DNA from 4 places in the Psychromonas sp. KJ10-2 genome. Region 4 is predicted to be linked to each of the others. Evidence: predicted binding sites of a transcription regulator. Region 4 holds the regulator's gene; each other region holds the start of a gene.
The links. Region 4 encodes sigma-54, which starts transcription at its own class of promoters, with help from an activator protein. Its sites were predicted from a motif close to GTTGGCACGNNNNTNGNNT; they were not measured.
Positions count from the first base shown of each region.

Region 1: a site for sigma-54 is predicted at 1,354-1,372, ahead of ACLKL2_RS15240 (P-II family nitrogen regulator). Genes of this name have one in related genera too.
Region 2: a site for sigma-54 is predicted at 1,691-1,709, ahead of ACLKL2_RS02375 (flagellar basal body L-ring protein FlgH). Genes of this name have one in related genera too.
Region 3: a site for sigma-54 is predicted at 1,830-1,848, ahead of ACLKL2_RS12785 (superinfection exclusion B family protein). Genes of this name have one in related genera too.

Region 1 is NZ_CP178827.1:3,125,177-3,128,354, forward strand. Features, by position in the region: gene ACLKL2_RS15235 (D-alanyl-D-alanine carboxypeptidase family protein) at 1-985, opposite strand, end outside; gene ACLKL2_RS15240 (P-II family nitrogen regulator) at 1,420-1,758, shown strand; gene ACLKL2_RS15245 (ammonium transporter) at 1,792-3,009, shown strand.
Region 2 is NZ_CP178827.1:487,191-490,368, reverse strand. Features, by position in the region: partial or broken gene ACLKL2_RS02385 (ATP-dependent DNA helicase) at 1-804, opposite strand, end outside; gene ACLKL2_RS02380 (DUF2986 domain-containing protein) at 1,165-1,323, shown strand; gene ACLKL2_RS02375 (flagellar basal body L-ring protein FlgH) at 1,854-2,621, shown strand; gene ACLKL2_RS02370 (flagellar assembly protein T N-terminal domain-containing protein) at 2,631-3,178, shown strand, end outside.
Region 3 is NZ_CP178827.1:2,634,847-2,638,024, reverse strand. Features, by position in the region: gene ACLKL2_RS12795 (hypothetical protein) at 68-376, opposite strand; gene trmH (tRNA (guanosine(18)-2'-O)-methyltransferase TrmH) at 394-1,080, opposite strand; gene ACLKL2_RS12785 (superinfection exclusion B family protein) at 1,201-1,791, opposite strand; gene ACLKL2_RS12780 (hypothetical protein) at 1,923-3,178, opposite strand, start outside.
Region 4 is NZ_CP178827.1:3,231,663-3,234,840, forward strand. Features, by position in the region: gene ptsN (PTS IIA-like nitrogen regulatory protein PtsN) at 1-357, opposite strand, end outside; gene ACLKL2_RS15775 (RNA polymerase factor sigma-54) at 453-1,898, opposite strand; gene lptB (LPS export ABC transporter ATP-binding protein) at 1,932-2,657, opposite strand; gene lptA (lipopolysaccharide transport periplasmic protein LptA) at 2,663-3,178, opposite strand, start outside.

The sequences.
Region 1 (3,178 bases), 110 kb from region 4:
CATTGTCGATTACAAAGTCAGCTTTTAGGTTTTGTGATTGGTTACGTGGCAAAGTTAATGGCGTATCAACTGGAACACCTAAACGAATGTTTGCTTGTGTACCCATCCAAATACGTTCATTAGCTAGTTGGTCATTAGCTTTATAAGGAGTGATTGTTTCAAAGAAACGGAAACCCCAATTTAATAGCTTTTTACTTTCAACTTTACGGGCTTCATCAGAGCGAGTACCCATAACAACACTGATTAAACGCATGCCATCTTTAGTTGCAGAAGAGACTAAGCTGTAACCAGCTGCACTAGTATGGCCAGTTTTCATGCCATCTACATTAAGGCTTTTATCCCATAATAAACCGTTACGGTTATATTGAACGATACCATTGTATTTAAATGATTTTTCGCTGTAGATTTTGTATTCATTTGGTACATCTGTGATGATTGCTTTCGCTAGAATAGCCATATCAGCAGCGGTTGTATGATGACCGTCTGCATGTAAACCATGACTGTTTACGAAATGTGTATCATTCATGCCTAATTGCGCTGCCCACGAGTTCATTAGGTCAGCAAAAGCAGATTCACTACCTGCAATATGCTCAGCCATCGCCACACAAGCGTCATTACCTGATTGAATAATGATGCCTCGGTTTAAATCTTCAACGGTCACTTCTTTACCGACTTCGATAAACATTTTTGAAGAATCAGGGAAGTTTTTAGACCAAGCATTATTTGAGATGGTTACTTTATCCGTTAACTTTAAGTTACCAGATTTAAGCTCTTGACCGATGATATAGCTGGTCATCATCTTAGTTAGAGAAGCTGGCTCTAGCGTTTCAGTACTATTGTTTTCAGAAAGGACTTTCCCAGAATCAAAGTCGATCAATAGGTAGCCTTTGGCTGCGATTGATGGAGCTTTAGGAACAATCATTGGAGCGGCAAGCGCATTCATACTCAGTAAGAAAGTGATAAGCAGTAGGCTTATTTTTTTCATGTTACATACCTTCAAGGTTGTTAAGTCGAAAAATTGTTACGCACTATAGCAGATGAAGCTTTATTTGCTAAGGGCTAAGCAGGTTAGTTGGTTAATTAATTTTTATTTCATGGCCATTGATAGCAGAGAGATAAAGGATTAAATGCTAATAAAAGTTGCTTTCTAAGCAGTATAAATCAGCTTTTATGGGCATAAAGGATCATGACAATCAATCATTTACTAAGTTCATTAATTATTTTTGTGATAAATATTTTATCTGTTACATATCGGTGCATGGCACACTTAATTAACGCACTGTTATGGTGCGTTTTCGATATGTATTTAGTGGTGGTTTCCTCTTAAGTTGTTGTTAATTAATGATTATTTTTTCTGGCACGGTAGTTGTTAATAGAAGGCTATGAACAAACGTTTAATACACCTTAAAGGAATATATGATGAAAATGTTAACCGCAATTATTAAGCCATTTAAATTAGATGAAGTACGCGAAGCAGTCATGGGTATTGGTATCGCAGGTGTTACTGTTTCTGAAGTTAAAGGTTTCGGTCGTCAAAAAGGCCACACAGAATTATACCGTGGCGCAGAATACCAAGTTGATTTCTTACCTAAAGTGAAATTAGAAATTGCGGTTAAGGACGAAGATGTTGAGCGTTTAGTTGAGGCTATTATTAGCGCAGCTAATACAGGGAAAGTAGGTGATGGTAAGATTTTCATTCAGCCATTAGAGCAAGTTGTTCGTATTCGTACTGGCGAATTCGACGAAGAAGCACTTTAAACCACAAGTTTATATAAGTTAAGGATTACTATTATGGAAACAACAGTTACAGAACTAAGATTTGCGTTGGATACCTTTTATTTTTTAATATCAGGTGTGCTAGTTATGTGGATGGCAGCAGGTTTTGCCATGTTAGAAGCAGGTTTAGTTCGCTCTAAAAACACTACCGAAATTTTAACTAAAAACATCGTACTATATGCAATTGCATGTACTATGTTCCTATTAGTTGGTTACAACATTATGTATGTTGATAACAGCGCTGGTGGTTGGTTACCTTCTTTTGGTTCATTAATTGGTTCACCTTCTGAAGGTGCAGACCACTCTTTAGAATCTGATTTCTTCTTCCAAGTGGTATTCGTTGCAACAGCAATGTCTATCGTATCGGGTGCAGTAGCTGAGCGTATGAAGCTATGGGCATTTTTAATCTTCTCAGTATTCCTAACAGGTTTCATCTACCCAATGGAAGGTTACTGGACTTGGGGCGGTGGTTTCCTAAGTGAAGCCGGTTTCAGTGACTTCGCTGGTTCTGGTATTGTTCACATGGCAGGTGCAGCAGCAGCATTAGCGGCAGTTGTTTTACTAGGCGCTCGTCGTGGTAAATACGGTAAAGATGGTAGTGTTCACCCAATTCCTGGTTCAAACATGCCACTTGCAACATTAGGTACATTCATCCTATGGATGGGTTGGTTTGGCTTTAATGGTGGTTCTCAACTACTTGTTTCTGATGCAGAAAATGCAACAGCAGTTGGTCAAATCTTCTTAAACACTAACGCAGCAGCAGCAACAGGTGCTATCGCAGCGTTATTAGTAAGTAAATTCAAATGGGGTAAAGCAGATTTAACTATGATTCTAAACGGCGCATTAGCTGGTTTAGTTGCAATCACTGCTGATCCACTATCTCCATCACCACTAGGTTCAGCACTTATCGGCTTAATTGCTGGTGTAATCGTTGTTTACAGCATTGTTGGTCTAGATAAATTAAAAATCGATGATCCAGTAGGTGCTATCTCTGTACACGGTGTGTGTGGTCTATTCGGTCTATTAGTTGTTCCAATGTCTAACGACGGTGCATCAGTTATGACTCAGCTTTACGGCGCAGCGGTTATCTTTGGATTTGTATTCATCGCATCATGGATCGTTTGGTCTATCATCAAAGTAACTATGGGTATCCGTGTTACTGCTGAGCAAGAAGATGCAGGTATGGATATGCACGATTGTGGTGTTGAAGCTTACCCTGAATTCAAAAGCTAATTAGTAAACATTCCAGCATCCTAAAAGATGCTAGATAAATATTAAGTAATTTAAATCCCCATTTTAAGTATTAAAATGGGGATTTTTTTATGTAAATAATTTATAAATAACTTAGACTGTAATGAAAAGGATGATTGTTATAGCAATCACATTAAGCAGTGTTTGCTGT
Region 2 (3,178 bases), 1.3 Mb from region 4:
TTCCATGGCAAAAGCTAATCGAAAATCTAAAGAGGCAGCTCTCAACTGTTCAGCAGCTTTAGCCATCTGCTTTGCTTCTTTTAATTCGGTGCGATAAACAAAGTCTATCTCTTTTGCTAATTCAGTGAGTTGTTTACTAGAGAGCATTTCGCCAAAATATTGACTCGCAATATCAGGTAATTGATGGGCTTCGTCAAAGATGTAAGTATCTGCATCGGGAATTAATTTACCAAAGCCTGTTTCTTTCACCGCAAGGTCAGCAAAAAACAGATGATGATTAATCACAATCACATCAGCATCCATGGCGGTTGTTCTGGCTTTAACCACAAAACAGTCTTCAAAACTTGGGCACTCGCGGCCTAAACAATTGTCATTACTGCTGGTAATTGAGGGAATGATCATTGCGTCTTCAGGTAAGTTATCTACTTCTGCAATATCGCCGGTCACAGTGCTAACGGACCACTCTTTAATTGCCACCAATTCACTATGTAGATTAGGTTGTTTAAAGCGAGTTTCTAACATGTAGCGATTTAAACGTTCGGTACATAAATAGTTACTGCGCCCTTTTAACAAAGTGCAATGCCCTGTAAATTTTGTTGCTTTTATTAAAGTGGGTAAATCTTTTAAATAGAGTTGCTCTTGCAGTGCTTTACTACCAGTAGAGATGATCAACTTTTGCGACAAGCTTTTATCTAAGTTAAGTAATGCCGGTGCCAAATAAGCAAAGGTTTTACCTGTGCCTGTTTCAGCTTCCACGACCACTGATTGCTTTTTCTTAATGGCCGTATCAATTGATTGCGCCATTTTAACTTGTGCATCACGGCCTCTAAAATGCGGCAAGATGTTGGCTAATGCACCTGTTGGTGAAAAAACGAAGCAATCAAATCAATAAACTCTTATAAGCTAACGGGCTAAAATGATGAAAACGTTTTTCAACATTCATTAATAAAGCGGATTCTACGTCATTTAGCAGTTAGTTAATATCGTCTCAAGGTTATTTAATGCAAAATTAATTAAACAGATGGCCAGCACAATTGACTAGATCATGGCTTATATACACTAATTTATCAGTAAGTTAGCTGATAACGAACACATTCGGATATTAGCACTGTATATTCATTCCTTTACTCTTTACAATAAACAGTATTGCTAAGAGGAACTCCGATGAACCGTAAAAAGAAAATTAACAGTATTTTAAAGAAACGCATGAAAAAGATTAATGCCAAGAATGCCCCTGCCAGTAAAGAGAAGTATATTTCCAAAGCAGAGCGCGCAAAACTTGAAGCGCAGCAAGCAACTGAAGTGAATGATAACGTCGAATAACAATCCCTATTTAATGATAAGAGAGTAAATATCAGCAACTAACGCCATAATGTTTACTCTCTTATTAGCAACCCTACCTCACCACTTATTTATAAACCCACTCTAATTATCTCTCATTTTTCTGGTTTAGCACGTTATACCAATTGCATTAAATAAGTGATCTCACTTTTGCGCAGGAAAAATGACTTAGTACAAGGCGTCATTTAAGCCTTTGGACGATTAACTGCGTTAATAGGCTATCGGAGAATTAACCAAAAGATGTTAATTCTTTAATAGTTGTTCTATTTGCGAAAATCACCACGAAGAAACAAGTTATTTTAACAAGTAAAATAGAACAGTTACTTAGTGAAATTGGCATTAATTAAAACTTGGCTTACAACTTGCTTTATATCTAGTAACAAGTAAAACGACAAATTTAAGTCACTTCAATGATTGATATAAATACATTCTGCCGTTTTGCCATTTTACGCATACAAAAAAGCGATGATGCACCGCATTATCCTTCGCATGCAATAACGTATGGATGATTAATGATGAAAACAATGACTGCTATCCTATCTGTTGCTATTTTGTCTGGTTGTGCCAATTTTGGTCAACAAGAGGTAACTGTTGATGAGAGTTCAGAGACGACCGAAATAATCCCTGAAGAAACTGGTCGTCAAATTACACAGAGGGACAGTGATGATACACCCGTTGCTAACGACCCATACTATGCACCAGTAGAGCCAAGTAAAGCTGCTGTTCCAGTGCAAATAACGGGCTCTTTATTTAACGATAGTACCTCTACTGATTTATATAGTTACGCACCAAAGTTTCAAGTGGGGGATATTATCAATGTTGTTTTAGAAGAAGAGTCTGTGGCCACTAAATCAGCGAGTACTAACCTGTCTAATGATAATACCTATAATCTTGATCCAATTAAAATTCCAGGCGGTAACCTAACCGTTAATGATAAAGAAGTTGAGTTAGGTGTTAGCCAAGACCAAACATTTGGCGGTGAGTCCGGTAGCAGCCAAAGCCATAGCTTAAGCGCTAAAATGACGGTGTCTGTCATTGAAGTATTAAATAATGGCAATTTATTGGTACGTGGTGAAAAATGGTTGTTAATTAATAACGGTAAAGAATATATCCGCCTCACGGGGATTATAAGACCAAGAGATGTCACTGAAGATAACTCTGTTGATTCCTATCAAGTGGCAGACAGTCGCATTGAATTTAGTGCAACCGGTGAGCATGCAGAAATGCAGACACGTGGCTGGTTATCTTCTTTATTCAGCGGCAGCTTATGGCCAATTTAAGGAACCCTTATGAAATTAACTAAGCGTTTGTTGCCGCTATTAATACTTAGCTCCTTTGCCGCTAATGCACAATGGTATTCGAGTGAAGGTCGAGCAGTATTAAATGAAGAAAATATTGACCAATCACGTAGTAATGCAATATCCGATGCTATGGTCACTGTGTTACGTTCAGCAGGTACCAGTGCTGAAAGCGTACAAGTCATTCAAGAAGGTGTATTAGAAGTTGATAAACTAATGTTAAAAACCAATGGTGAAATCCATGACATGCGTATTGTGCATGAGGAGATCATCGGTGGTTATTACACAGTAGAAGTAGAAGCTGATATCTACCCTTTCTCTACTTGCCCGCAAGAGAAATATGCAAAAAGTATCTTTGTTGGCCCGTTTAGCTTAGAGGATCGCAAAGATGCGCAACTCGGAGCCATTTACGATAGTGATGAAGTGATTACCAAACGTTTATTTAAACAGTTAAAAGGTGAATCCAATAAACTTGACCCAAGACATGTGATGACACAACAAATTGCGTTTACTAATAACAGTGAAGGCGATATTGAATT
Region 3 (3,178 bases), 600 kb from region 4:
GAGGTGCTCAAAGCACCAGGTTTACAAAAAACAAATAACCAGACGAGAAGTGATAATAGATTAGGGGCTAGAAATAAAACAATCGCCCAAAAAAGTTAATTTGAGAGTTGCTTTGATTGACCAATAACTGCGAGACACTTGATGCGCCTACTATAAAAAATAATAGGCATAATAAGCTACAAAATACCGTAAACAACTGCTGAAAGTGTTTTAACACTGGTGCAACTTGATAACGTAATTCAGCTAATTTAGTCCGTTTAGTTAAGGCTTGTTCAAAACTTAACTCAGCGTAATCTGCATGAAATTGGTCTGATGGAGTACTTTTCTCAATGATACGTATGCCTTCCGTTAATAAACGGTCTGGGTATAAGCTCATTAAACGTTCTCCTTTAATTATTTACGTCCACGAATCGCATTCCACCAATCATCAGAAGCGGCAATTTGCCCCTCTTCGTCAAGCGGTGGATAAGGTAAACTTTTTTCTCGACATAATTGACGATAAATAGGATGACCACCTTCAAATAAAATACGCTGTTGCTCTTCTTTAGGTAATTGACAAACTTGATCATACATACCAGCGATTTCACGCTGACGTTGTGCTTCATACATAATCAACGCTGAAGCCACAGATACATTTAATGACTGACACATGCCCACCATAGGAATAATCACATCTTGGTCTGCCAAAGCTAATGCTTCGTCACTAATACCGTATTTTTCTTGACCCATTAAAATAGCCGTTGGTTTAGTGTAATCAACCTCGCGGAAATCAATGGCAGTATCAGACAGATTAGTGGCAATAATTTGCATCCCTTGCTCACGCATCACAGCCACAGCATCTTGTACCGTATCATGAGAATGTACATTTACCCATTTTTGACTGCCTGATGCCACATTACGCGAAATACGTGTGGAATCTATATCCCATGTTGCATGCACATTATTAATGCCCATAGCGTCCGCTGTACGAACAATCGCAGCTAAGTTGTGTTGCATATGCACCTGTTCCATAAAAACGGTTAGATCAGGTTGACGGCGGTTTAACATGGAAGTAATACGGGCAAAACGTTCAGGAGTCATACTCTCTCACACAAGTAAGTTAGAAAAGCATTTATTATATAGAAAGTTTGAGCTTGGCTAAAGCAGTGTCAAAAAAGCGTTTTCAAACACTGCTTATACATTATTGATAAGAAAAAGGAGTTATTTCAGAGAAATATAGTTATTACGCGCGTATTGAGGTCGTGCAGCTTTCAACACTTCAGCTTCCGCTTCTGTCAATTTCCCAACAGGCAAACCTATCACTTTATGCGTTAGTTGCTCCCTTGCTTCAATAGCAATAGATAGTTTAATAATACGACTACTGCCTTTAATTTCTTGTGTTTCAAATGCTGGTGCTAATACCCCTGAGGCTAATAGATTACTGACAGCGGGTTCTGTCAGTGGCAAAGCTAATACCGTCTTACGTTGAATAATAAACTCACGTAACAGGGCTTTTTCTTCAAAGTCTAACTGTCGAATCATCTTGTTTCTGCGCACGACTAAACGCTGGCTCAAGTAATACTCTTTTAACCCTGAAAATGAAAATGATAACAATCGAGTCAATAGATAACAGCCAGTTAGTAAGGCTAACACCCATAAATAAGGTGCATAAGAAGCGGGTAACAGATCTGAGTTATTAAGAGAGAATAGTGAACTTGGAATAACTAATAAAACAGCACAACTTACACACATCCACATCATAGTCGTGGTGATCCCTTGTTGCTCTGTCATACGATGTAAAAATTGTTTCATAATAGCTCCTGCCAAAAAATTGTTGCACAGATTTAGAAAAGCAGGAAGCATGCCATAAAGTTAAATTTAGCAAAAAATAGATAAGAAAAAAGGAGCCGAAGCTCCTTGATATATTTTACCGTTAAATCATCTTAACCAGCGTCGAGTACATCCATTTGGAATGTCAGAGAACCACCCTCAGGTGTTTCTAATTCAATTGACAGGATACCAAAGGTTTTATCATTTGCAGTCTCTTCTTGAATAATTGTAAATTCAATTTGATACGGTCCAATAGAACTACTGCTTCCAAGAGTCCAAGACGTTTGACCAGATAACTCACCATTTTCCGTAGAGATATTTATCGTAGTACCAGTTGGCGGTCTGTTGTTGTAAATATCTGCAAAATAGGCTGTTACATCGTAAGATTCAATATTGTTATCTGTAATATCTATTTCACCAATATCCGTACCACTACTATCTTGAACACGAATATATTGGTCACTAGAAGCCATGATTAGAATTTGTTGGTCACGAACGTGTACAAGCTCTGTTTCACATGTACCAGCACTTTCACTCTCTTCAGAACATAACAAACCGTTGTAAATAGTATTTTCTGTTGAGTACTCTCCGATACCTTCGTTATCTTCGCGTACAATGTCCCTATATTCTTCTACATCAACGTCATAACTACCATTTTCATTATCATCAAAAAACACTTCAGGTAAGTCATTAACTTCGTCAAAATAATCTCCTTCACTAAACCAACCATCACCATCATTATCAACGAAATTTTCTTCCCCATCAGTATAAGCAGTAATAGTTACTCGTCCTCCCCATGGTTTCCCCATGCCAACATAACCTTCATCATCAAGTTCGATACAAGGACCTGTTGAATTTAAACCTGTAGGAGCAAATACATAATACCCACATTGTCCATCAGTATTAAAACTAGTTAACTGATTTCCTTCTGGACGTGGATTTTGTGAAACCCAATTCACTGAACAACCACTACCGGAAGTAGTACAAGATCCTGTTGTCCCTGACTCTGTGTCACGAATTGCACCACCCTCAGTATCAAAGAAAATAGTCGTTCCATCTGGCACTGCGTTATTAAACCTATCAGCAAGTAAGACGCTAGCAGATACCGTTACTCCATTGATGCCTAATGATTCAGGAGAGTGATCTTCAAGAGCAAATGAAAAACTGTCTTGGTCAGGTAAACCTGTAGAGATGCTTAGTTGATCCGAAATACTAGAAATAACAGGATCCGAATCAGTCACTTCTACTTGTACTCTTACAGGACCAGCAACACTACCCGCTTTTACAATAACAGATACTTGACCATCACTATTGGTTGTTGCTTCTTCAACACTTAGTGTTGTACCTGATGGTGCATTATTTAATGAAA
Region 4 (3,178 bases):
TATCTCTGATAGTGCAGAAAGATATTGTTTGCAAAGGTCTTCCGGCACAAAAATAGCGAATAGTATATCCACTTTATTACCGTCGTATGAATCATAATCGATACCTGTTTCACATTGCAAAAAGACAGCTGTAGCGGGTAGCTCACTAGAAATTTTGACATGTGGAATAGCAATCCCAGATCCAACACCTGTTGACCCAATTTTCTCTCGTGCAATTAAGCTTTCGAATAGTTCATGGGCATCTAAATCGAGTTCTTTTGCTGCGATAAGGCTGATTTTTTCTAGTGCGCCTTTTTTGCTTGTGCAAGCTGTTTTACAGAATACTGATTGTTGATTTAATAGAGTAGATATTTTCATAATAATAGTTAACTGTATTTAATGGACGCGCGAGTTTATCAGGTTCGCATTAAATGACTATAGTTAATCCTTATTTATTTGCATTACTTCTTGGTTCAAAGTAATTGTTTACGTTGATTAGAAGGTGGAATTCCTAAGGATTCACGATATTTAGCAATAGTACGTCTAGCTACCTTGATCCCTTTTTCTTCTAATAACTGGGTGATTTTATTGTCGCTTAAGGGTTTTGTGGTGATTTCTGCAGAGACCAATTTTTTAATTAAAGCACGTATAGCGGTTGATGAGCATTCGCCGCCCCCATTGGTTGCTACATGGCTAGAGAAGAAAAACTTCAACTCATAAATACCACGAGGAGTATGCATAAATTTTTGAGTCGTAACACGTGAAATGGTCGACTCATGCATTTCTACTTCGAAGGCAACGTCATTAAGTACCATGGGTTTCATAGACTCATCGCCATATTCAAAGAAGGCCTGTTGTTGTTGCACAATACAGTTAGCTACCTTTAATAAGGTTTCATTGCGGTTTTCTAAGCTTTTAATAAACCATTTTGCTTCTTGTAAATGACCCTTTATAAATTGTGAATCATTTTTACTGATATTACCCGTACACATACTTGCGTATTGTTGGTTAATCGATAAATTCGGGTCACAATCTTGATTAAGGGAAACACGCCATTGCCCATTAATTTTTTTAACGTAAACGTCTGGCACGATATATTGCGTTTCACTGGTTTCTACACGATTACCAGGGCGTGGCTCTAAACTTTGAATTAAACGCATTATCTCAGCTAATTGAGATTCTTTTAACTTACTTTTTCTTGCCAGTGTGCGGTAATCTCTGTTTCCAAGTAGATCCATATACTGTTCCAGTATTTGGATAGCTTCATCACGCCAAGGTGTTGTTTCTGAAAGTTGACGTAATTGTATTTGTAAACATTCTTGAGTGGTGCGCGCCGCAACACCTAATGGGTCAAAATGTTGAATGCGTTTTAGTACCACTTCCACTTCATCCAACTCTAATTCTTCTAAGTCAGTTTGTAGGCTTTCTAATATGCTTTCACAGTCTGTGGTGAGATAACCTGATTCATCAATGGAATCGATGATCGCCATCGCGATAATTTGGTCTGTTTCAGTAAAAGGGGTAAGTTGCATTTGCCATAATAGATGGTCTTGTAATGAGGTAGATGATTCACCTTGATATAAAGTGTTCTCACCTTCATAGGCTACTGCATTAGAGCTAGTACCAGTGATCGGCGTTGAGTTGTATGATTCTTCCCACTCTTTTTCTGCAGGTAGGTCATCGGAGAACTCTTGCTGAGTAATCGCTTCAGTGGTATCTAATGCGCTGCTATCTGCTTCTTTAACAGTATCTTCAGATCCTGTTTGGTCGTCTTGTTCAAGAAGAGGGTTAGAGTCCAAAGCGTTTTGGATCTCCTGTTGCAGATCTAATGTTGAAAGCTGCAATAGTTTTATTGCTTGTTGTAATTGAGGGGTCATCGCTAATTGCTGACCCATTTTCAATTGTAAACCCTGTTTCATCAAAACATATCTTCCTGAACGTATGGCAATTATTTAAAGTTTAAACTCTTCACCTAGATAAACGCGTTTCACATGATCATTTGCCAGAATCTCATCCTGTGTACCCACAGCAATAATTTCTCCGTGGCTTACTATATAGGAATGTTCACAAACATCTAACGTTTCTCTAACATTATGGTCGGTGATTAATACACCTAAGCCACGATCACGTAATTGTTGAATAATATTTTTTATATCAATTACCGAAATCGGGTCAACACCAGCGAAAGGTTCATCAAGTAGAATAAATTTTGGTTCTGTGGCTAGTGCGCGTGCAATCTCTACACGACGGCGCTCTCCACCCGATAAACTCATCCCTTTATTATCACGAATATGAGTAATATGAAACTCTTCTAAAAGAGTGTTCAGTTTCTCTTCGCGTTGTTTTTGTGTCAATTCTTTACGGGTCTGTAAAATACCCATGATATTTTCTGTTACCGTTAAACGTCTAAAAATGGACGCTTCTTGTGGTAAATAACCAATGCCTTTTTGTGCTCGAATATGCATCGGGTTGCTAGAGATATCTTCATCATCAATAACAATGGTGCCTTGATCTTGTTTAACCAAACCAACCACCATATAAAAAGAGGTGGTTTTACCAGCACCATTAGGGCCAAGTAACCCTACAATTTCGCCGGTTTTGACTGTAAGACCAACACCATTTACTACGGTACGCCCTTTATAGCTCTTAACTAAGCCTGTTGCGCATAACTCTGCCATATTAATTAACCGCCTGTATTTGAGGTTGAGTCACTGTTTTTATCTTTTTCAAATTGCGAAGGCAAAAAGATGGTTTTTACGCGCTCTTTAGTATTCTGATCGGTGCTTACATTAAGTTCTTGAGTGGCTAAGAAGTATTCTATTTCAGCACCATTTACTTGGCTATCTAATTGTTTTACTTGTGCATTATCGGTTAATGTTATCTTACCTGCTGCTACATCATAGGTAATTTTATTCGCCTCTGCATCTAATGGTTTACCATCGTCTTGTATTTGATGGAAAACGGAGGTTTTACCTTCTGCAATCATCAATTCATGATTAGGTTTTTCACCTCGAATAACCGTCAATTTATCAGCTGTGATCTTAATCGAACCTTGAGTTAATAAAACTTCATCAGTGAAAGTGATCGTGTTGGTTTTTAAGCTAGCATGTTGCTTTACTGAAGAAACATGAATAGGTTGGTTATAATCAGACTCTAATGCAATCACATTGGCATTAAACAATGAAATGCTTAGTAAGCA